DNA from 4 places in the Rhodovulum sulfidophilum DSM 1374 genome. Region 3 is predicted to be linked to each of the others. Evidence: riboswitches for the same ligand, from Rfam matches in the RefSeq annotation. Region 3 holds a riboswitch; each other region holds the start of a gene.
The links. Region 3 has a riboswitch for cobalamin ahead of A6W98_RS09935 (DUF4198 domain-containing protein). Riboswitches for the same ligand answer to the same signal wherever they lie in the genome.

Region 1 (5,296 bases), 1.7 Mb from region 3:
CTGGCCGGATGTCCAGCTTTTGCTGGTCGTGGTCGCCCTCAGCCTCGCGATCTGCATCTGGATGGCGCGGTCGCTGGACGCCTTCACCTTCGGGGATGAAGACGCCGCGGCCCTTGGCGTGCCGGTGGCGCGTATCCGGCTGGTGCTGTTCGGCGTGACCGCGCTGCTGACCGCGACCATTGTCAGCATGGTCGGCGCCATCGGCTTCGTCGGTCTGGTCGTGCCGCATGCGGCCCGCTACATCGTCGGGCCATTGCATATGCGGCTGCTTCCGGCCTGCGCGGTGGTGGGCGCGGTCTTCATGGTGATCGCCGACATCGCCTCGCGCATGATCGCAACCCAGCAGACCGTGCCCATCGGGGTCGTGACGGCGCTGGTCGGCGTGCCCTTCTTCGCGATCATCCTCTACCGCGCGAGGCCGCAGGCATGACGATCCTGGCCGAGAACCTGACATGGGGCGTGAAGCGCAGGACCATCCTGTCGGACGTCTCGCTGAGGGTCGCGCCGGGCGAGACACTGGGCCTGATCGGCCCCAACGGATCGGGCAAATCCTCCCTGTTGCGGCTGCTGGCAGGGCTGCGGCGGCCAATCTCCGGCCGGGTCCGGATCAACGGGCAGGACATCGCGCATGTCTCGCGCAAGGCATTGTCGCGACAGGTGGCCTTTGTCCAGCAAAGCGCAGCCACCGACACCAATGTGACGGTCAGCGATGTCGTGCGGCTCGGACGGACTCCGCATCGCTCGGCGCTGGCGGGCTGGTCCGAGACCGACGAGGCGGCGGTGACGCAGGCGCTGGAGCGCGTGGAAATGGCCGCGCACAGGAAACAGGCCTGGCAGACCCTTTCGGGGGGCGAGCGGCAGCGGGTCCATATCGCGCGGGCGCTGGCGCAGACACCGCAGGTGATGTTCCTCGACGAGCCGACGAACCATCTCGACATTCATCACCAGATCGAGATCCTGGGCATGGTCCGCGATCTCGACCTGACCAGCGTCATCGCCCTGCACGACCTGAACCTGGCGGCCATGTTCTGCGACCGGATCGTGGTTCTGGAACGGGGTGTCATGCGCGCCTGCGGCACACCGGATGCCGTTCTGACCCGGGAGATCCTGCGCGATGTGTTCCGCGTCACGGCGCATGTCTGCAGATTGCAGGACGCGTCTCGGCCCCATATACGGTTCAGCGCGAAATGAGACGGTCCGGGGGGACGTGTGGCCGGGGTTTTGGTGCGGATGAAAGTGAAATGACGGCCCGGTCCTCCCTCGCAGCGCCGCTGCATCCCGTCCGGAACGAACGGCTTGGCATCGCGTTGCGGGTGCTCTCGACCCTCGCATTCGCCATGATGGGCGTCTGCGTGAAGGCGCTCGGAGATGCGGTCCCGCTGGGACAGGTGGTGTTCTTCCGCTCGGCCGTGGCCTTGCTGCCTCTGATCGCCTTCCTGTGGTGGCGCGGCGAGTGGCCTCGCGGTCTGGCGACGTCCCGCCCCATGGGGCATGTCGGCCGCTGCCTGATGGGCGCGGTCGCGATGTTCACCTCCTTCGCGACGATCCGCCTTCTGCCCCTGGCCGAAGCGACGATGCTGGCCTATCTCGCGCCGGTGATGCTGGCCCTGCTTGGCTGGGCCCTGCTCGGAGAACGCCCGAGCGCGGGCCGGATCGGCGGTGTCGTGCTTGGCCTTGCCGGAGCGGCGGCCTTCTGTCTGCCCGCCATTGCCGGTGCCCTGCCCGATAGCGGGGCGCTGGGCGTGGTTCTGGGGCTCGTGACCGCGGCGCTGACGGCCGGGGCCCTGATCCAGGTGCGCCGGCTGACATTGCTCGGCGAAGGCGCCGGGGCCATCGCCTTCTGGTTCGCCGTGGTCTCGGCCCTCATCGGCCTTGCGACGCTGCCCTGGGGCTGGGTCTGGCCCGGTCCGGCAACCCTCCTGCTGTTGATCGGAACCGGCCTGGCAGGCGGGATCGCCCATATCCTCATGACGCTGTCCTTCAGCCATGCCGATGCCTCGGCGCTTGCCCCCTTCGAATATCTTTCGGTTCTGTGGGCCGTGGCGCTGGGTTTTGCCTTTTTCGCCGAGCTGCCGGGCCTGGCCTTCCTGCTGGCAGGGCCATTGATCCTGACCGGCGCCTTTATTGCCCGTCCGGCAAAGCCGAAATGACCCACGGCGCGCGTGGTCTACGCAAGTTCTGAACGGCTTTAACCGGCAAGTTCCGGCAATCCTGCGGTCAAGAAGGATAAGGCGGGCGATGGCCGGAAGCCGGGCCGTTGGATCGCCATCGGGGCGGGTTGCCTGACGCTTCCGCTCCTTTCGCCGCCCGAGCGCCTCGGCGCAGATCGCCCCGACCGGCTTGCCGCCCGCGCGGGCATTGATGCAACAGCGGTCGCGGGCAGGGCCGAAGCGGCAGGTTTTCAACACCGCGGCGGGCACCGTATGGCAGCCGTCGAACGGCCCGGCAAAGCGAACCGTATGCCGACGTCAGGTCCCATCTCGCCTGACCGTTTCCAGCCTGCCATGCCGCGCCATAGATGCAAAGGAAGCCGCCGGGCTGGCAACGTTCCGCCCCCTGCCGCTTCGGGGCCGGGGCATCTCGACGCATCAGAAGCTATATGCCTGTCAAGGTAAGGTTTTCCGGCGCGCAGACTGCGACCGGCGGGCAGTTGACCCGATAGGGCTTTCATGCTCTCTGCTCGGTCGCTGGTTTCCCGCTTGGGAATTAAAAGGGAATTCGCCGCAGGCCATTTGGCCCGCGAACCGAAACTGCCCCCGCAACTGTAGGCGGCGAGCGACGGTCCGACAACGCCACTGGGCATTTGCCTGGGAAGGCCGGACCGGCGGACGACCCGTCAGTCAGGAGACCTGCCGGCATGAAACCACTATCAACCGGGCGGGGTTGCCCGGGGAAAGCGATGTTCATGCCCGGATCTTTCGGCCGTGCTCAGCCAGGCGCAGCTTGCGCCAGCCAAAGAACTGACATCCGCCCGACCCGCGAACCCCGGGGCCCGGAAGCCAATTTCCGGAGAATTTCCATGAACACCAAGACTGCCCTCCTTTCGGCGGCCCTTCTGGTCTGCGCGGGCACGGCCCAGGCCACCGACTATCCCCTGACGCTGGAGAATTGCGGCCAGACCCTGACCTTCGACGCCGCCCCCGCGCGCACCGTCACCGTCGGCCAGGCCACGACCGAGATCCTCTACCTGCTGGGGCTCGGGCCCACCGTGACGGGCACCTCGGTCTGGTTCACCAATGTCCTGCCGCAATTCGCCGAGCTGAATGCCGGGATCCCGCGGCTGGCCGACAACGATCCCAGCTTTGAAAGCGTGGCGGCCGAGACGCCCGATCTGGTGACCGTGCAACATGAATGGCATGTCGGCCCCCAGGGCATCGTCGCCACCCGCGAGATGTTCCATGATATCGGCGTGCCGACCTATGTGCTGCCCAGCGACTGCGCAAGCAAGGACAACAGCCGCGGCTCGGACGGCACCCGGAGCGAGATGTTCTCGACCGCCTCGATCCACCGGTCGATCGAGGAACTGGCGCGGATCTACGATGTCGAGGATCGCGGCGCCGAGCTGGTCGACGAGCTGAAGGCGCGTGAGGCCGCGGCCATCGAACATGCCCGGGCGCTGGATCTGCCCGAAGGGGTCTCGGCGGTGTTCTGGTACTCCTCCGCCGAAATGGACATCGACCCCTATGTGGCCGGGCGGAAGGGCGCGCCGGGCTACATGATGCAACAGCTCGGGATCGAGAATGTGGTGGCCTCCGACGAGGAATGGCCCACCGTCGGCTGGGAAAGCATCGCCAAGGCCGATCCGACGGTGATCGTGCTGGCCGAGATGACCCGCCGCCGCTTCCCCGCCGACGATGTCGAGAAGAAGCTTGAGTTTCTCCGCACCGATCCGGTCGCGAAAGAGATGACGGCGGTCCGCGAGAACCGGATCGTGGTGATGGATCTCCAGGCGATGGAAGCGACCGTGCGGGCGGTCTACGGGCTGGAAGAACTGTCTGCGGCCCTGGCCGGACTCGATCTGCAAGGATGAGGTCGCGCGCCCGTCGGGCCCGCTGGCACTGGGGGTGGATCGCACCCCCGGTGCTGCTGGCCGCGCTGATCGCCGGAACCGCGATCGGCGAGACCCGCATACCCGCCTCGACCGTGCTTCAGGTCCTGGGCAACAAGCTGTTCGGCACCGTCTACCCGGTCGCGCGGATCGATGAGGGCATCATCTGGAACTACCGCCTCGCCCGCGCGGTGGTGGCGGCCGCCTGCGGGGCGGGGCTCGCCCTGTCGGGTGTCGTGCTGCAGGCATTGCTGAGGAATGCGCTGGCCGATCCCTATCTGCTGGGGATTTCCGCCGGAGCCTCGACCGGCGCGGTCGCGGTCACCGTCGCCGGGTTCGGCGCGGGCGCGCTCTCGCTCTCGACAGGCGCCTTCGCCGGGGCGCTGCTGGCCTTCGTCATGGTCGCGGCCCTGGCGCGCGCGGCGGGCGGCGGCACCGGGCTGCAGGCGGCAGGCGTGATCGTTCTGGCAGGGATTGCCGGGGCACAGCTCTTCAACGCGATGACCGCCTTCCTGATCGCGAAATCCGCCAATGCCGAACAGGCCCGCGGCATCATGTTCTGGCTTCTGGGAAATCTCTCCGGTGCCCGCTGGCAGGACAGCCTGGTTGCCGTCCCCGCCGCGGCCTTGGGGCTCGGGGTCTGTCTCTGGCATGTGCGCAGCCTCGACGCCTTCACCTTCGGGGCGGACAGCGCGGCCTCGCTCGGCATCAACGTGCGCCGGGTGCAGGCGGTGCTGATCGGGGCCGCGGCTCTGGTCACCGCGCTCATCGTGTCGCTGGTCGGCGCCATCGGCTTTGTCGGGCTGGTGATCCCCCATGCGATGCGGTTTCTCGTCGGCGGGCGCCACCGCCTGCTGGTGCCGGCCTCGGCACTGGCCGGGGCGGTGTTCCTGATCGCGGCGGATATCGTCTCGCGCATCCTGATCCCGGGACAGGTGCTGCCCATCGGCGTGATCACCGCGCTGATCGGCGCGCCCGCCTTCGCGGCGATCCTGATCCGGGGGAGGGCCCGGAAATGATCCTGAGCGGTGAAGGCCTTGGCTGGCGGGTGCAGGGACGGGCCATCGTCTCTGACGTCACCCTGTCGGTCAGGCGCGGCGAAAGGTTCGGGCTGATCGGTCCGAACGGGTCGGGAAAATCGAGCCTGCTGCGCATGCTGGCAGGCATCCGGGCACCAAGCGAAGGCGAAGTGCGGCTGGAGGGCCAGCCCCTGAGCCGCCTTCCCCGCCGCGACGTCGCGCAGCGCGT
Region 2 (5,296 bases), 2.0 Mb from region 3:
GCTAACCTCGGCGCGGGAACGGGGGCGTTCGGGCTGCAGACGTTCCGAGCAAGAGGGCCACGGGATTGTCACACATCGACCGACACCTTTCCAATCGGGTTGGAGCAACAGGCAAGGATGTATCCCGCTTCAACATCGTCCTCGGAGATGCCGCCATTGTGGACCATGTGCACCTCGCCCGAAAGCTTCCGGATCCTGCAGGTGCCGCAGACGCCGAAGGTGCACCCGGAGGGGATGTTCAGCCCGTTGGCGCGGGCGGCGGCGAGGATCGTGTCGGTCTCGGCCACTTTCACCGTGACGCCGGAGGCGGCAAAGGTCAGCTCGACCTGCGCGCTCTCATCCGGAACGACGTCGTCGAGTTCCGTAAGGTCGGCTTCGGTCGTCGCGGGGGCCTGGAAGCTCTCCTGGTGGTAGCGGTCCATGTCGTAGCCAAGCCCCTGCAGCGCCTCGCGGACCGCACGCATGAAGGGCTCGGGGCCACAGCAGAACACCTCGCGCTCGAGGTAATCGGGCGCCATCAGACCCAGCATCAACTGGTTGAATTGTCCCTGGAAGCCGATCCAGGGCGCGTAGCGGTCCGGTCTTTCCACAACCCATTTCAGGTCGATCCCCGGCACACGCGACGCCATGTGTTCCAGCCGTTCGCGGAAGATGATCTCGCCCGGTCTGCGGGCACAGTTGACGAAGACGATATCCGGCTCCAGGCCCAGATCGAACATGTAGGTCGTCATCGACATCACCGGCGTGATGCCGGAGCCGGCCGAGATGAAGAGGTATTTCTCTGCCGGGTGGTTGAGGTGGCTGAAGACGCCCGCGGGCCCGAGCGCCCTGACCCGTGTTCCGGGCGTGAGGTTGTCGAGCAGCCAGCGCGTGCCGAGGCTGTCCGGCTGGGCCTTGGTCGTGATCGAGATCGAGCGCGGCCGCGACGGCGAGGAGGAGATCGTGTAGGTCCGGTGCACGGTCCCGCCCGGCATCGGGATTTCCAGCGTCAGGAACTGTCCCGGCAGAAAGTCGAACAGCGCCCCCGACGGCGCCCGGAAAGTGAAGGTCGCCGTATTGGGAACCTCGGGAATGACCGAGACGCATTCCAGCATCTCATTGTCCGACCAGATCGCCCGGTCCGGAAGGGTCGACAAGTCGTTCATGGGCTCACTCCGCTGCCAGGGCGACGGAACCGAGCCGTCCGGTCATGGTGTTGCAATACCAGTCGACGAAGCCCATCACCCCGGTCTCGTGAACCGGCGAATAGGGCCCGGGCTCGTAGGCCGGCGAGTCGATGCCTTGCTGGTTGTCCTCCACCACGCGCCGGTCCTCGTCATTGGTGACCGTCCAGACCTCCGTCAGGCGCGTGAGGTCGTAGTCCCGCCCCTCGACGGCCTCCTTGTGGACAAGCCATTTGGTCGTCACTTCGGTGGTCGTCGCCGTCAGCGGCGTGATCCGGAACAGGATGGAATGATCCGGAAGGAAATGGTTCCATGTCGTCGGGTAGTGGTATTTCAGCAGGGTTCCCGCCGTATCGTCCCGCACCCGTCCGAGGATGCGGGTGACTGCGGGCTTGAGGTCCATCGTGAAGCTTCTGGCCCCGGGCAGAAGCGGCATGCGCGCCAGCCGGTACTGGAAATCGGAGGACATCCGGAACTGCGCGGGATAGCCCTGCGCCTCCATGCGGTCGAAATGCGCCTGCAGATGCGGTGGGGTCGCGCCCTCCTTGATACCGGTCACGGTCGGATCGTCGGTGAAGGAACGGCAGAGGCCCGGGTGATTGCCGCCGCAATGGTAGCACTCGCGATTGTTCTCCCAGACCAGCTTCCAGTTGCCGTTCTCGACGATGGTCGACTCGAAGGCGACCTTGGCATCGGTCAGGTCATGCACGGCCAGATAGGGCCGGGCGAGATCGGCGAAGGCATCGAAATCGGGGGCGGCATCGGCAAGGCAGATGTAGACGAGGCCCTCCAGTTCACGACAGTGAACCGGTTTCAGCCCATGCGCCGAGGCGTCGAAATCGGGGCCCATGTCCCGCGCCCAGAGGAGCCGGCCGTCAAGCTCGTAGGTCCATTGGTGATAGGGGCAGACGAGCTTCGGCAGGTTGCCCTTCGCGCCCTTGCAGATGATCGAGCCGCGATGGCGGCAGGAATTGTGGAAGGCGCGGATCGTCCCGTCCTGACCGCGCACGAGGATCACGCGGTAGGCGCCAACCTTGTGCGTGACGAAAGATCCCGGCTTTTCAAGCTCGCAGGCCGGGATCGCGAAGAGCCAGTCGCGATACCAGATGGTCTCCAGATCCGCCTCGAAAATGGCGGGATCGGTGTAGAAGGGCCGCTCGAGCGCATAGCCCGGTTTGCGTTCGGCCAGAAGACGCGGAAGATCGTGTTTCATCTGCGGTGTTCCTGCCCGCGCCCCGCGGGTCGAATGCTGGGGCGGAGGACGGGCAGTGCCGGGAGGGATGGCGTCCGGCCACCCCCACACGGGCGTCTGCACCGCCACCCGCGGTTGACGTCTCATGCAAGGCTGGTTTCCGGACTTCGGGCATGGCCTTCTGGCCAGGCATGACGCCTTCCCGGAGCATGTCGCCCCAGTGGTTTTCGCCATGCCCTTCGCGCCGTTACCGTTGCGGGGGCAGTGCCGGAATTGCACCGGCTTCCCAATTCTCCGCTGTCACCAGCGGCACCTTGCCCTTTCTGTTTACCAAGCCGGCCTCCCGCAGCTTACACGAAAACGACTTCGTCGAGCTGGAAAGCGCCACGCCCAAGGGCGTTCTTTGGCGAAACCAATACCTATATATTGACACCAATCGTCGCAGCCCCTCAATATGCAGATGCTTTGGTGCCCGCGACTCGCGTCAAGGGCCAAGAGGGAAGCCGGTGCAAATCCGGCACTGCCCCCGCAACTGTAAGCGGCGAGCGACGCTGACACGCCACTGGGATGCGTCCCGGGAAGGCCGGCCGAGCAACGACCCGCAAGCCAGGAAACCTGCCAGAGCGCAAAAGATGACGACCGAAGGCGGAGGGCCTCGGGGCGCACATGCGAGATTGGCAGACGACACCATTCGTCACGCCAGGCTGTGTCCCTTGCCTGAAGAACAATGAAAGGGGACCAGCAATGTCCATCATCGTCTATTCCAAGCCGGCCTGCGTGCAATGTACGGCCACCACCCGCGCGCTCGAGGCCCGCGGCCTTCCCTACGAGCTGATCGACCTGACCGAGGACGACAAGGCTTTCGCCCATGTCTCGGAACTGGGCTACCGGCAGTTGCCGGTCGTGGTCGCGGGCAAGGATCACTGGGCGGGCTTCCGTCCCGACCTGATCGGCCGGCTGGCCTGAGCGCCATGGCGGGGCTCGTCTATTTTTCCTCACGCTCGGGCAACACGGCGCGCTTCGTCGAGCGGCTGGGCCTGCCTGCGGTGCGGATCCCGATCTCGGGCGACGATCTGCCCCGCCCCGATACGCCCTTCGCGCTGATCTGCCCGACCTATGCCGATGGCGAAGGGCGCGGCGCGGTGCCGAAACAGGTAATCCGCTTTCTCAACGACCCCGCACGGCGCGCGCTCCTGCGGGGCGTGATCGCCAGCGGCAACCGCAATTTCGGCACCACCTATGCGCTGTCCGGCGAGGTCATCTCGCGCAAGTGCAGGGTGCCGGTGCTCTACCGTTTCGAGCTTGCCGGCACCGATACCGATATCGCCCGCGTTCGCGATGGGTTGGACAAATTCTGGGAGATGGAATGCTTGACCGTGTAACCGACGCAAAACCGGCAAAGCCCGACAGCACGCTCGACTACCACGCGCTGAACGCGATGTTGAACCTCTATGACGAGGACGGGACCATCCGTTTCGAGGCCGACCGCATGGCCGCGCGGCAGTATTTCCTGCAGCACGTCAACCGGAACACGGTCTTCTTCCACTCGCTCGACGAGAAGCTCGGCTATCTCGTGGACGAGGGGTATTACGAGGCCGACGTGCTTGACCAGTATCCGCGCGCCTTCCTGCATCGGATCTGGGACGCGGCCTATGCCAGGAAGTTCCGCTTTCCGACCTTCCTCGGGGCCTTCAAATACTACACCAGCTACACGCTGAAGACCCGCGACGGGCAGCGCTACCTCGAGCGCTACGAGGACCGCGTGGTCATGGTCGCGCTCGCGCTCGCCCGCGGCGACGAGGCGCTGGCCATGTCCTTCATGGACGAGATCATCTCGGGACGGTTCCAGCCCGCCACGCCCACCTTCCTGAATGCCGGGAAAAAGTCGCGGGGCGAGCTGATCTCGTGCTTCCTTCTCAGGGTCGAGGACAACATGGAGTCCATCGGCCGCGCCATCAATTCCGCGCTGCAACTCAGCAAGCGCGGCGGGGGCGTGGCCCTGATGCTGACCAATATCCGCGAGCATGGCGCCCCCATCAAGGGCATCGAGAACCAGTCCTCGGGCGTGATCCCCGTGATGAAGCTTCTCGAGGATTCCTTCTCCTATGCCAACCAGCTGGGCGCGCGGCAGGGGGCGGGAGCGGTCTACCTGAATGCCCATCACCCCGACATCCTGCGCTTTCTCGACACCAAGCGCGAGAACGCGGACGAGAAGATCCGCATCAAGACGCTGAGCCTCGGCGTGGTGATCCCCGACGTGACCTTCGAACTCGCCAAGCAGAACGAGGAAATGTATCTGTTCTCGCCGCATGACGTCGAGAAGGTCTACGGCATGCCCTTCTCGGACATCTCGGTGACCGAGAAATACGACGAGATGGTCGGCGACAAGCGCATCCGCAAGCAGAAGATCAACGCGCGCGAATTCTTCCAGACGCTGGCCGAGATCCAGTTCGAAAGCGGCTACCCCTACATCATGTTCGAGGACACGGTGAACCGCGCGAACCCTGTCGCGGGGCGGATCGCCATGTCGAACCTGTGCTCCGAGATCCTGCAGGTGAACGAGGCCAGCGCGTTCAACGACGACCTCAGCTATCGCCATCTCGGCACCGACATTTCCTGCAATCTCGGATCGCTGAACATCGCGGCCACGATGGACGGGCCGGATTTCGGCGGCACTGTCGAGGCCGCCATCCGTGCGCTGACTGCGGTGTCCGAGATGTCGGCCATCGACTCGGTCCCGTCGATCCGGCGCGGCAATGACGAGGCCCATGCGGTGGGCCTTGGCCAGATGAACCTGCACGGCTTCCTTGCGCGCGAGCGTATTCATTACGGCAGCCCGGAAGGCATCGACTTCACCCGCGCCTATTTCGCCGCCGTGGCCTATCACGCGATCCGCGCCTCGAATGCGCTGGCGCGGGAAAAAGGGCAAAGCTTCAAGGGC
Region 3 (5,296 bases):
CGCCGAGACGGTGCAACGCCTGCCCCATGGTCACCGGCTCGAGCGTGCCGACCAGCGACAGAAGCGCCAGCACCACGGCATTGGCGGTCAGCAGGATCCTCGCGGCATGGACCAGCCCCTCGCGCGAGGCGTCGAACCCCCAGAGCGTGAAGACCGGCGCGCCGGGCGTGGTGAAGGGCAGCATGGCGACCAGCAGGAAGATGAACCCGTCCATCGCCGCCATCCGCCGGAGCGTGGCCCCGACCGGCCGGCCCGACAGCGCCATCAGCCCGAGCGCAAGCATCAGCGCGGCCAAGAGCACCGGTAGCCAGGAACAGGCGACCGTGACACAGGCGAAGGCCCCCGCGCCTATCACACGCGCGCGGGGATCGATACCGTCAAGTGCCGCGCCCGGCCCGGACCGGCCGGCCGTCAGGATCTCGGACACCGGACTAGCCCTTCATCCGCCGCCGCGCCGCCACATAGAAGCCGAGCCCGAAGATGCCCACGATATAGCCGATGCCGCCGAGGATCGACTGAAGGTCGTTCTTCTCGCGATAGGCGGCGATCTCGCGCCGCAGCGGCCGCATCTCGTCGCGCACGATCTTCGCCACGGCCGCCTTGTCGGCGTCGCTCAGCCCGGGCGCGGCGGTCAGCGGCACCGCCGAAGAGCCGACAGCCGCCGTCCCGGAGGCCGCGTCCAGCGGGAAGGTCGAGGGGTTGCCCCCGTCCGAAGCCGCCTCGGCCTGCCCGGCCCCGGGAATGCCCCCGGTATCGGCCGCGGCTTCAGCGGCGGCGCGGGCCGCCGGGCTGTCGAGGATCGCGGCGACGTCCTCGGCGCTCATAGTGACCTCGGCCACATGGCCCGCGCCCAGATCGGCGTGGAAGACATGGGCCACCGCCACGCTCGGGCGGAAGGTGAACATCCCATCGGCATCGGTGGCGGTCTCGCCCAGCGGATTGCCCTCGGGATCGGACACCGCGACGGTGGCATCCGCAGCCATGTCGCCATTGGAAAATCCGACCTCGCCCTCGATCAGGGCGCCATCGGCATAGACCGCCGCGATCACCTTATGCGCAAGCGCGGGCAAGGGCGCCAGAACAAGCGCCAGGGTCAGGAAAACAGGGCGGATCATCGGACGGGTCCTTGCAGGCTGAGAAAGAGATCGGGCTTGACCTGGATGGCCAGATAGACGGCAGCGGCACTCAGCAGCCCCTCGATCGCCATCACCGGAACATGGGCGAGGAGGACGAGCTTGGCCGCCGGAATGAAGGCCGCACCGCTGAGCGCGAGCGCCAGGGCGACGCAGGCGGCGGTCAGCGCGATGGCAAGCGCGCCGCCGATGCCGCCCCAGATCGCGGCGATGCGCGGGCTGCCGGTCGCGATCCCGTGGCGGCAGATGTAATGCACGATCACCGCGGGCAAGGCGATGTCGAGCGTATTGACCCCCAAGACCGTCAGCCCGCCGAAGCCGAAGAAGACGGCCTGCAGCAGAAGCCCCACGAACAGCGCCGGAAAGGCGGCCCAGCCGAGCACCAGCCCGGCCAGACCGTTCAGGATCAGGTGCACCGAGGACGGGCCGATGGGCACATGGATCAGCGAGGCCACGAAGAAGCTGGCCGAGAGCATCCCGGCAGCGGGGATCTTTTCCAGCGTCAGGTCGCGCAGGCCGCGCGCCAGGCCCCCCGCAGCCAGCACCGCGCCGCCGATCACAACGGGCGCCGCCAGCGCCCCGTCCACGATATGCATGGGTCCGTCCCTATTTCAGATCGAAGGCGCGGATCCAGAGGACCGCATCCTGGCTGAGCTCCTTGCCCTCGTATTCGGTATCGGGCCCGACCCCCAGCGCGGCAAAGCCCCAATAGCCCGCCTTCGGCACGCCGAAGGTGAAATAGCCGTTCTCGTCGGAAACCGCGACGATCGCGCCGCCCGGCATCGGCCCGGCAATGGCGGGTTTGGGCGCATCCGTCTCCATGTCGGGCTCGGCCGCCATGTATTCGATCTCGATCTCGGCGCCCGCGACCGGCGCCCCCTCCGACAGCACCCGCCCGGTGAAGGTCGAGCCCGCGATCACGTTATAGGGTTTGACCAGCGGCAGGATCTCGGCCTTGAGCCCCTGCGGGCCGTCCCAGTCGGTCGGCATCTGGCCGCGGTTCACATAGGTCTTGGTGATCTGCTGGATGAAGATGTCCTCGGACTCTTCGTAATAGGGGGCAGGCACCGTCACCAGAACGTAATCGCCCATCCGCTTGACCGGCAGGCTGCCATCCCAGGCCACCGCCTCGTTCAGCGGGCCGTGAAAGACCGTCTGGCTGAGCGTCGGTTTGAGATCGATCCGCTCGCCGCGATGGATGGCGTAGAATTCCAGCGGCTCGCCCATATCCATGACCGGGCCGCTTTCCTGCGGATGCCAGAAGATCAGCTTGACCGGCACATCGCCGGGCGCGTCGATGAGGCTTTCCTCGGTATAGGCCAGCTGGAAATGCGCCGCCGCAACCCCGGGAACGAGGGTCAGGGCGAGCGCGGCGGTCACGAGATTGCCGTGGAAGATCAAGGTCGTTGCCTTTCAACATGGGCGGCCGGACAGGCCGCGGGTGAAAGGACGAACGGGATGAGAGGCTCGGAAGCGGCCGGATTGCGGCCGATCCGGGCCAGACGCGCACCCCGGCGTCCGGTGGAAACCGCCCCCATGCGGGGGGAGGCGGGCGGCCGGCAGGTCTCCTGGCTCGCGGGTCGTCGCTTGGCTGGCCTTCCCGGGGGACATCCCCAGTGGCACTCTCAGCCGCGCTCGCCGCTTACAGTTGCGGGGGCAGCCGCGGAATAGCGCGTCCTTCAGGACGGGCGCACCGCGTTCCCTTTTCACGTCCGGGCCATCGGGGCCCGGGCGAACCGGTCACGGATCCGTCATCGCAAGCGCCGCCCGCCTTGTCAATCCGGCCACTCCTGCGCCCGGCCGCCGCAGCGCCGCCCGGGCGCAGGTCCGTTACGTCACGACCCCGATCCGTATGGGGGCCGTGGTTCGGATTTGACGCCCGCCCTGCGCCGCCCTAGCTCCGCCGGGACATCCAAAGCGAGGGAAAGAGCCCATGACCGCCCGCGACCCCGTCTCCGACGACGATGCCCGCCACGCCGCCAAGATGGCCAAGAAGAAGGCCGCCCGCGACAAGATCATGGCCGGCAAGAGCGACGAGAAGGGGCTGATCCTGGTGCATACCGGCACCGGCAAGGGCAAGTCCTCCTCGGGCTTCGGGATGATCCTGCGCTGCATCGCCCACCAGATGCCCTGCGCCGTCGTCCAGTTCGTCAAGGGTGCCTGGGATACCGGCGAGCGGCGGCTGCTGACCTCGCATTTCGGCGATCTCTGCCAGTTCCACGCCATGGGCGAGGGCTTCACCTGGGAAACCCAGGACCGCGCCCGCGACATCGCCGCCGCCGAAAAGGGCTGGGAGAAGGCGAAGGAGCTGATCCGCGACCCCGAGATCCGGATGGTGCTGCTGGACGAGATCAACATCGCGCTGCGCTACGGCTATCTCGACCCGGCCGAGGTGGTGGCCTTCCTGCAGGCCGACAAGCCCGCCCTGACCCATGTCGTGCTGACCGGCCGCAACGCCCCCGAGGAGGTGATCGAGGCGGCCGATCTGGTGACCGAGATGACGCTGATCAAGCACCCGTTCCGCTCGGGCATCAAGGGCCAGCCCGGCGTCGAATTCTGAGCGGCGCTTGACAATGGCAGGCCCCCGGCCCATCACCCTGCGCCGACTGCCGCAGGAGCCCCGATGACATCCGACCGGACCTCGCGCCCGCCTTCCGACCTGCCCGCCGGTGACGCGGCGCCGCCGATGCCCGAGATTTCGGTGCCGATGCTCGACCCGGCCCCGCCGCGCCGGGCCCGGTCGCTGATGCTGCAGGGCACCAGTTCCGATGTGGGCAAGAGCCTGCTGGTCGCTGGCCTCGCCCGCGCCTATGCGCGGCGGGGCCTGAAGGTCGCGCCGTTCAAGGCGCAGAACATGTCGAACAATGCCGCCGTCGCCGCCGACAGCGACCTGCCGCCCGGCCCCGACGGCACCGCACCTAAGGGCGAGATCGGCCGGGCCCAGGCGCTGCAGGCGCAGGCCGCGGGGCTGCCCCCCTCGATCCACATGAACCCGGTGCTTCTGAAGCCGCAGGCCATGGTCGGCTCGCAGGTCGTGCTTCGGGGCCGTCCGCTGGGCAACTGGCCCGCGCGGCATTACCACAAGCTCAAGCCGCAGCTGCTGCCCGCGGTCATGGACAGTTTCAACCGCGTCGCGGCCGAGGCCGATCTGGTGCTGGTCGAGGGCGCGGGCGCGGGCACCGAGACCTATCTGCGCAAGAGCGACATCGCCAATATGCGGTTCGCCGAGGCCGCCGATCTGCCGGTGGTTCTGGTCACCGACAATGACCGCGGCGGCGCGATGGCGGCCGTGGTCGGGTCGTGGTGCCTGCACAGCGAGGCCGAGCGCGCCCGCATCGCGGGCTATCTGGTCAACAAGTTCCGGGGCTATTTCTCGCTTTACGAACCGGCCTGCGAGACCATCACCGCGACCACCGGCTGGCCCTTTCTGGGGGTCGCGCGCTGGTTCGAGGGCGCGGGCCGGCTTCCGGCCGAGGATGCGCTGGCGCTGGAACGGCCCGCTTCGGGCGCCGGACAGGGGCTGGTGATCGCGGTGCCCCATATCGCGCGGATGGCCAATTTCGACGATCTCGATCCGCTTTCGGCCGAGCCCGGCGTCGATCTGCGCTGGGTCCGCCCGGGCGAGCCCATTCCGGCCGAGGCCGATCTGGTACTGCTGCCGGGCTCGAAGACCACCCGGCCCGCGCTCGACTCGATCCGCGCCAATGGCTGGGACATCGACATCCTGGCCCATCTGCGCCGCGGCGGGCGGGTGCTGGGCATCTGCGCCGGGTTCCAGATGCTGGGCCACAGGGTGCACGACCCCGAAGGCATCGAGGGCCCGCCCGGCGAGACCGAGGGGCTGGGGCTTCTGGACATCGAGACCACCATCGGCGGCGACAAGCGGCTGGTCGAGATCGCGGCCGAGGATGCCATCAGCGGCACCCGCGTCACCGGCTACGAGATGCATATGGGCGTGACCCGCGGGCCCGGGCTCGAGAGGCCCTGGCTGCGGCTCGACGGCCGGGCCGAGGGCGCGGTCTCGGCCGACGGGCGCGTGATGGGCGGCTATCTGCACGGGCTGTTCGGCGCCGACGGGTTCCGGCGCCACTGGCTGACGGCGATGGGCGGGCGGGCCTCGGGGCTCGACCATGCCGCCCGGGTCGAGGCGGCGCTCGACGCGC
Region 4 (5,296 bases), 1.8 Mb from region 3:
CGGCGGCGGGCATAATATTCCATCGTCGCGGCACGCAGCTCGACCGATTTCTCGCGCGAAACATAGCCGCGGCCGTTCGAGTTGAAGAGCGGCACGGTCAGGCTGACGCCCACGGTCAGGTCGTCGCTATGCGACCCGCCGCCGAACCGGCTGCCGGAGCGGTGCTCGTTTTCCAGCGTGGCATAGGCGTCGACCACCGGCATCGTCTCGGCCGCCAGCGCCCGGTGCCTGTCGAGCCCGGCACCCACAACTGCAAGCGCCGCCGACATGATCGCCGGGTTGTCTTCCAGCCCGCGGGCCACCGCGTCGCCCTCGCCGGTGCGCCGGTCCGCGCGCAGCATCCCGTTCGGGAAGCGAAGCGGCTTGATCTCGCGCACCACGGTCCCGGTCAGTTCGGCCAGGGCGCTGACCGCCGCGGCATAGCGGGCCATTTCCAGCGCCTCCTCGGCGGCGATGGAATCGCGCTCGCTGCGCAACGAGGCGCTTTCGGTGTCGTCGTCCAGACCGATATCGGTCAGCGTGTCGCGGCTGCCGATCTGGCGGTCGAACAGCCGCTGGCGCGCGGCCAGAGCGCGGGCACGGTCGCGGGCCTGGTTGGCGACGATGTAGTTGTCGAAAACCTCGTATGTGACGTCGCGCACGGCACCGATATAGTCGACCTCGGCCACCGACTGGGCATTGCGCGCATAGCGTATGCCGAAGATCCGGCTCATGTCGTAGATCGGCTGGGTGACGCTGGCGACCGTGGTGCGCACCGGATAGGATGTCTGGCCCTTCTCGTAGACCTTGTTGTCGGACGAGATCACCCGCTGGTTCAGGTGGTCACGCGAGAATGTGAACGAGACCTGCGGCAGATACCCGAAGACGGCGTTCATGTGCTGCGCGTCGGCCAGGCTGATCTCCTGCGCGGCGCGGCCGATTTTCGAGTTCCGGTCCAGCGCGGTCTTCAGCAGGTCCGGCAGCGCCGCCCCGCCCGCGGGCGCCTCGGAGGGATCGCCGTAAAGCGCGACCAGCTCGGCCAGCCCGGGTTCCTTGGCGATGGTCTTCGCCAGACCGGCCTCGGCGGCATTCCGCTGATCCTCGGACGGACCGTCCTCGCGCAGGGCGTCGAGACGCTGATCCGCCGGGGTTTCGGGGCCGCCGCATCCCGCCACCCAAAGCAGACTGCAGCCGATCACCGCGGCGAAACTGGTTCTGATCGTCATCCTGTGGCCCCGTTCTGCCCCACTGTCCTAGCCGCGAGGCGGGCCGCTTCCGACGATCCCGTTTTCTGGAATTATACTTGTATCCTCGCGAGTTCGTCTTAGGTCTCCAACCTTTTTCCTTCTACCCTCGCCCCCCCCTTTACCCCACAAACTACCCATTTGCGCCAAAATCGATCTTTCGAAAGAAAAATCCACGCGTAAGGGGCGAACGCGTCTGCCCGGAGAAAACGAGGGGGCCGCCCGATGCGCGGGATCTTGCTGAGGCCTAAGGGACCTCTCCGGCCCAAGGGTCAAGCTCCGCCCAGAAAGCCCCCTAACAGGCTGGTGAAATAGTCGGCCTCGACCTCGGATGCAGAACATGATTCGCACTTTCCCACTGCGAGAGCGGGATCACGATGCGGTCCGGCGCAATTGATCCTCGGATCGGCGCGGGGCGCGCGCCGACTGTCTCAGAGGCGGGAACGTCGTACAGCTGCGCCTCCGCGCCGTCGCGGTCGGGGCAGGGCAAGATCAAGGCGGCGGAGCGGCTTACGCAGGGAGGCCCGGATCAGTTCGCAGAACACCGCGACGGCCGGTTTCGATCGCTCCAGATCCATGGCCGCGATACAGGCGTAGATCGCCTCGTCCTTGTAGGGCGCGTTGCCGGGCATCGAACCGAGCCATTGCATGTAGCCCAACTGTCCCTGTTCCCGGGCCCGTTCAGGACTTTCGGGCGCCATGATGGGTCCGTTGATCGTGGTGTGAAGATGCATTGCGCCCTCCGCGCGAATGGGGCGGAGTCAACCGGCGGCAGCAATAGTCTCAGGACGGCATGGTCCATCTTATCTGCTCCTCGTCCGGGGCACCCCGCCCGGGTTGGTATCGAACAGATGGCAGGTCTCCTGACTCGCGGGTCGCCGCTCCCCCGATCCTTCCCGGGCCTTGCTGCCCAGTGGTCGCTTCGGGGTCGCTCGCCGCCTACAGTTGCGGGGGCAGTCACGGCGTCCAGAGATCGGCACGCTCGGGATGCTTCCTGGCCATCAAGGCGCGCGACGTCATGCCGACGATCAGCAGCTTCCTGATGTAGCGGTCGCCCTTCTTGGTGATCTTCCCGAGCCGCTCCTTGCCGCCGCTGGATTTGTTCAGGGGGGGGCAGACCCAGCCAGGCCGCCAGATCGCGCCCGGTCCGGAATTGTTTCGCATCGCCGATCGTGGCGATGATGGCCGAGGCGGTAATCGGACCGATCCCGGGTATGCGCATCAGCCGCCGGGCATCTGCCGTCATCATGGCGTGCTGTTCGATCATCCTGGTGTAGCCGACGACCCGGGTGTTGAGGCCCACCAGCTGATGGCACAGCGTCCCGAGAATACCGTTGGCCAGTTCCGGCATGTCGGGATGGTCCCCGCCGAGGTGGCGTTTGGCAAAGGTGAGGATGGCGCCCACTCCGGTCGGCAGGATGTGGCCGAATTCGCGCAAGATGCTGCGGATCATGTTCACGATCTGGGTTTGCTGCCGGACCACAAGATCGCGGGTGCGGTGGATCGCCAGGATCGCCTGCTGATCTTCCGTCTTCAGTTCGACGAAGCGCATCGTGGGTCGGCGCACCGCCTCGCAAATCGCCTCGGCATCGACCGCGTCGGTCTTGCCCCGCTTCACATAGGGTTTCACATAGCCCGCAGGCATCAGCCGGACGTCGTGACCGAGCTTGCCCAATTCGCGGCCCCAGTGATGGGCGGACCCACACGCCTCCATCCCGACGACGCAGGGCGGCAGGGCCTCGAAGAATTGCAGAAGCTTGGCGCGCTTCACCGTCTTGTTGAAAATGACGCGCCCATTCGCGGAAATCCCGTGAACCTGAAAGACATCCTTGGCCAAATCCAGGCCGACCGTATTGACTGTCATTGGGTGGCTCCTCTCTCAGCAGTCGATGACAACTGCACTATGGCACATCGCGACGCCGGGGGAGCAGGGGCCATCCACATCATCCGCTTCCGTGATCCACGGGCGGCTCGGACTTGAGGCGCCGAATGACCTGTGTGGATGGCTCCCGCATAGCAAGTCGTAAATGATCTCGCGCACCTTTTCAGAAGCAGTCTTGTGTCCGGCCTGTTTGCGCGGTTCACACCGCTGGCCCTGATGGGATCCGCAGATCAGGTTCCTATCTGCTTTGCGGGCAATTTCGCCCGGGACATTCGGCGGAGCTTCCTGATCGTTGCGGCTGAAGGGTACACCATCACATCGTCGGTCTTGCTATCTCGCTGTTTCGGTATGTCTCAGGCTGTGTGAGGTCGGTAGGATTCGTTCCTGGTCAGCACCGCCCACATGATCCGCGCCGTCTTGTTCGCCATGGCGACGGTCGCGAGCCGGGCAGGCTTCCTCTGCAGCAGCTTCGTCAGCCAGGGATCGGCACGCTCCGGATGGTTGGAGACCTGCCGCACACGCGATGTCATGCCGACGACGATAAGCTGACGCAGATACCGATCGCCCATCTTGGTGATCTTCCCTAAGCGCTCCTTGCCACCGCTGGAGTGGTTGCGCGGTGTCAGACCAAGCCACGCCGCAAATTCCCGCCCACTCTTGAACTGGTGACCCGATCCGATCGTGGCGGCCACGGCCGAGGCGGTGACCGGCCCAACTCCGGGAATGCTCTGCAGGAGTTGCGCCTGGCGGCTGAGACGAGCCTGGATACGCATCGTGATCTCGTACCAGCGAAAGCGGTTGTGGAGCTCGACCAGCTGACGGCTGAGGACCCGCAGAACGTCCTGGGCGAGCTCGGGGAACCCGGACTGCTTGCCCTCGATGATCCCTTTCGCAAAATCGATGGCCCGCGCGACGCCCCGAGCGATGGCGATCCCGAACTCCGCGGCCAGGCTTCGGAGCATGTTGATCAACTGAGTGCGCTGTCGAACCACGAAGTCCCGTGCGCGATGCAAGGAGAGAAGCGCCTGCTGGTCCTCGGACTTGATCTCGACAAACCGCATCGTCGGCCGCGTCACGGCCTCGCAAATGGCTTCTGCATCGACCGCATCGGACTTGCCCCGTTTCACGTAGGGTTTGACGTACATCGGCGGCATCAGCCGGACAGTATGACCGAGCTTCGTAAGCTCACGGCCCCAGTGGTGGCTCGATGCGCAGGCTTCGATGCCGATGAGGCAGGGCGGCAGTCGCTCGAAGAACGCCAGCACCTGCGCCCGGCGTAAAGGCCGATTGAAGGCGACCTCTCCGGTCTCGGTAACTCCGTGGACATGAAAGATGTTCTTGGCCAGGTCGAGGCCGACAGTGGTAACTTGCATGGGGTGGCTCCTCTCAATTGCAGATTCTGACACCTGCAGTATGGCGCATCGCGACGCCGGGAGCGGGAGCCATCCACCCCATCTGCTATCGGCAGAGAGCGGCCCTGGTCGCTTGGGGCGGATTGTGTTGAAAAACTCCGGCCGCGGTTGAGAGGTCGTCTGAGTTTGGAACGCCGTTCTTCACAGGGGCAGCAAAGGTCCATTTACGAGGCTGGATCGCAGAAAAGCGGAACCATGTCCCGTGAGCTTGTGCTCTGCGGCCCCGCAAGCGAGTTTTTCAACACAATCGGCGGAGACCGGACGTTCGCGGTTGTCTCCGGGAATCGCCCCGGGATCGCCGAAGCGGATGATGTGGATGGCCCCTGCTCCCCCGGCGTCGCGATGCGCCATAGTGCAGTTGTCATCGACTGCTGAGAGAGGAGCCACCCAATGACAGTCAATACGGTCGGCCTGGATTTGGCCAAGGATGTCTTTCAGGTTCACGGGATTTCCGCGAATGGGCGCGTCATTTTCAACAAGACGGTGAAGCGCGCCAAGCTTCTGCAATTCTTCGAGGCCCTGCCGCCCTGCGTCGTCGGGATGGAGGCGTGTGGGTCCGCCCATCACTGGGGCCGCGAATTGGGCAAGCTCGGTCACGACGTCCGGCTGATGCCTGCGGGCTATGTGAAACCCTATGTGAAGCGGGGCAAGACCGACGCGGTCGATGCCGAGGCGATTTGCGAGGCGGTGCGCCGACCCACGATGCGCTTCGTCGAACTGAAGACGGAAGATCAGCAGGCGATCCTGGCGATCCACCGCACCCGCGATCTTGTGGTCCG

Region 1: linked by a shared signal. The riboswitch ahead of A6W98_RS01905 (ABC transporter substrate-binding protein) and the one ahead of A6W98_RS09935 (DUF4198 domain-containing protein) in region 3 are both predicted to bind cobalamin.
Region 2: linked by a shared signal. The riboswitch ahead of A6W98_RS00290 (aromatic ring-hydroxylating oxygenase subunit alpha) and the one ahead of A6W98_RS09935 (DUF4198 domain-containing protein) in region 3 are both predicted to bind cobalamin.
Region 4: linked by a shared signal. The riboswitch ahead of A6W98_RS18250 (hypothetical protein) and the one ahead of A6W98_RS09935 (DUF4198 domain-containing protein) in region 3 are both predicted to bind cobalamin.

What each region holds. Positions count from the first base shown of each region.
Region 1 covers NZ_CP015418.1:369,336-374,631, forward strand. Annotated here, with positions in the region: gene A6W98_RS01890 (FecCD family ABC transporter permease) at 1-430, shown strand, start outside; gene A6W98_RS01895 (ABC transporter ATP-binding protein) at 427-1,191, shown strand; gene A6W98_RS01900 (DMT family transporter) at 1,242-2,150, shown strand; cobalamin riboswitch at 2,672-2,871, shown strand; gene A6W98_RS01905 (ABC transporter substrate-binding protein) at 3,020-4,030, shown strand; gene A6W98_RS01910 (FecCD family ABC transporter permease) at 4,027-5,067, shown strand; gene A6W98_RS01915 (ABC transporter ATP-binding protein) at 5,064-5,296, shown strand, end outside.
Region 2 covers NZ_CP015418.1:66,840-72,135, reverse strand. Annotated here, with positions in the region: partial or broken gene A6W98_RS20725 (IS5/IS1182 family transposase) at 1-5, shown strand, start outside; gene A6W98_RS00295 (FAD-binding oxidoreductase) at 69-1,145, opposite strand; gene A6W98_RS00290 (aromatic ring-hydroxylating oxygenase subunit alpha) at 1,150-2,376, opposite strand; cobalamin riboswitch at 2,490-2,687, opposite strand; cobalamin riboswitch at 2,805-2,992, shown strand; gene nrdH (glutaredoxin-like protein NrdH) at 3,100-3,321, shown strand; gene nrdI (class Ib ribonucleoside-diphosphate reductase assembly flavoprotein NrdI) at 3,327-3,737, shown strand; gene nrdE (class 1b ribonucleoside-diphosphate reductase subunit alpha) at 3,722-5,296, shown strand, end outside.
Region 3 covers NZ_CP015418.1:2,096,185-2,101,480, reverse strand. Annotated here, with positions in the region: gene cbiQ (cobalt ECF transporter T component CbiQ) at 1-427, opposite strand, end outside; gene A6W98_RS09945 (cobalt ABC transporter permease) at 432-1,115, opposite strand; gene cbiM (cobalt transporter CbiM) at 1,112-1,729, opposite strand; gene A6W98_RS09935 (DUF4198 domain-containing protein) at 1,740-2,534, opposite strand; cobalamin riboswitch at 2,675-2,889, opposite strand; gene cobO (cob(I)yrinic acid a,c-diamide adenosyltransferase) at 3,067-3,693, shown strand; gene A6W98_RS09925 (cobyric acid synthase) at 3,841-5,296, shown strand, end outside.
Region 4 covers NZ_CP015418.1:3,933,004-3,938,299, forward strand. Annotated here, with positions in the region: gene A6W98_RS18245 (TolC family protein) at 1-1,205, opposite strand, end outside; gene A6W98_RS18250 (hypothetical protein) at 1,655-1,957, opposite strand; cobalamin riboswitch at 2,060-2,241, opposite strand; partial or broken gene A6W98_RS22425 (transposase) at 2,256-2,387, opposite strand; partial or broken gene A6W98_RS22430 (IS110 family RNA-guided transposase) at 2,386-3,087, opposite strand; gene A6W98_RS18260 (IS110 family RNA-guided transposase) at 3,459-4,478, opposite strand; gene A6W98_RS18265 (IS110 family RNA-guided transposase) at 4,908-5,296, shown strand, end outside.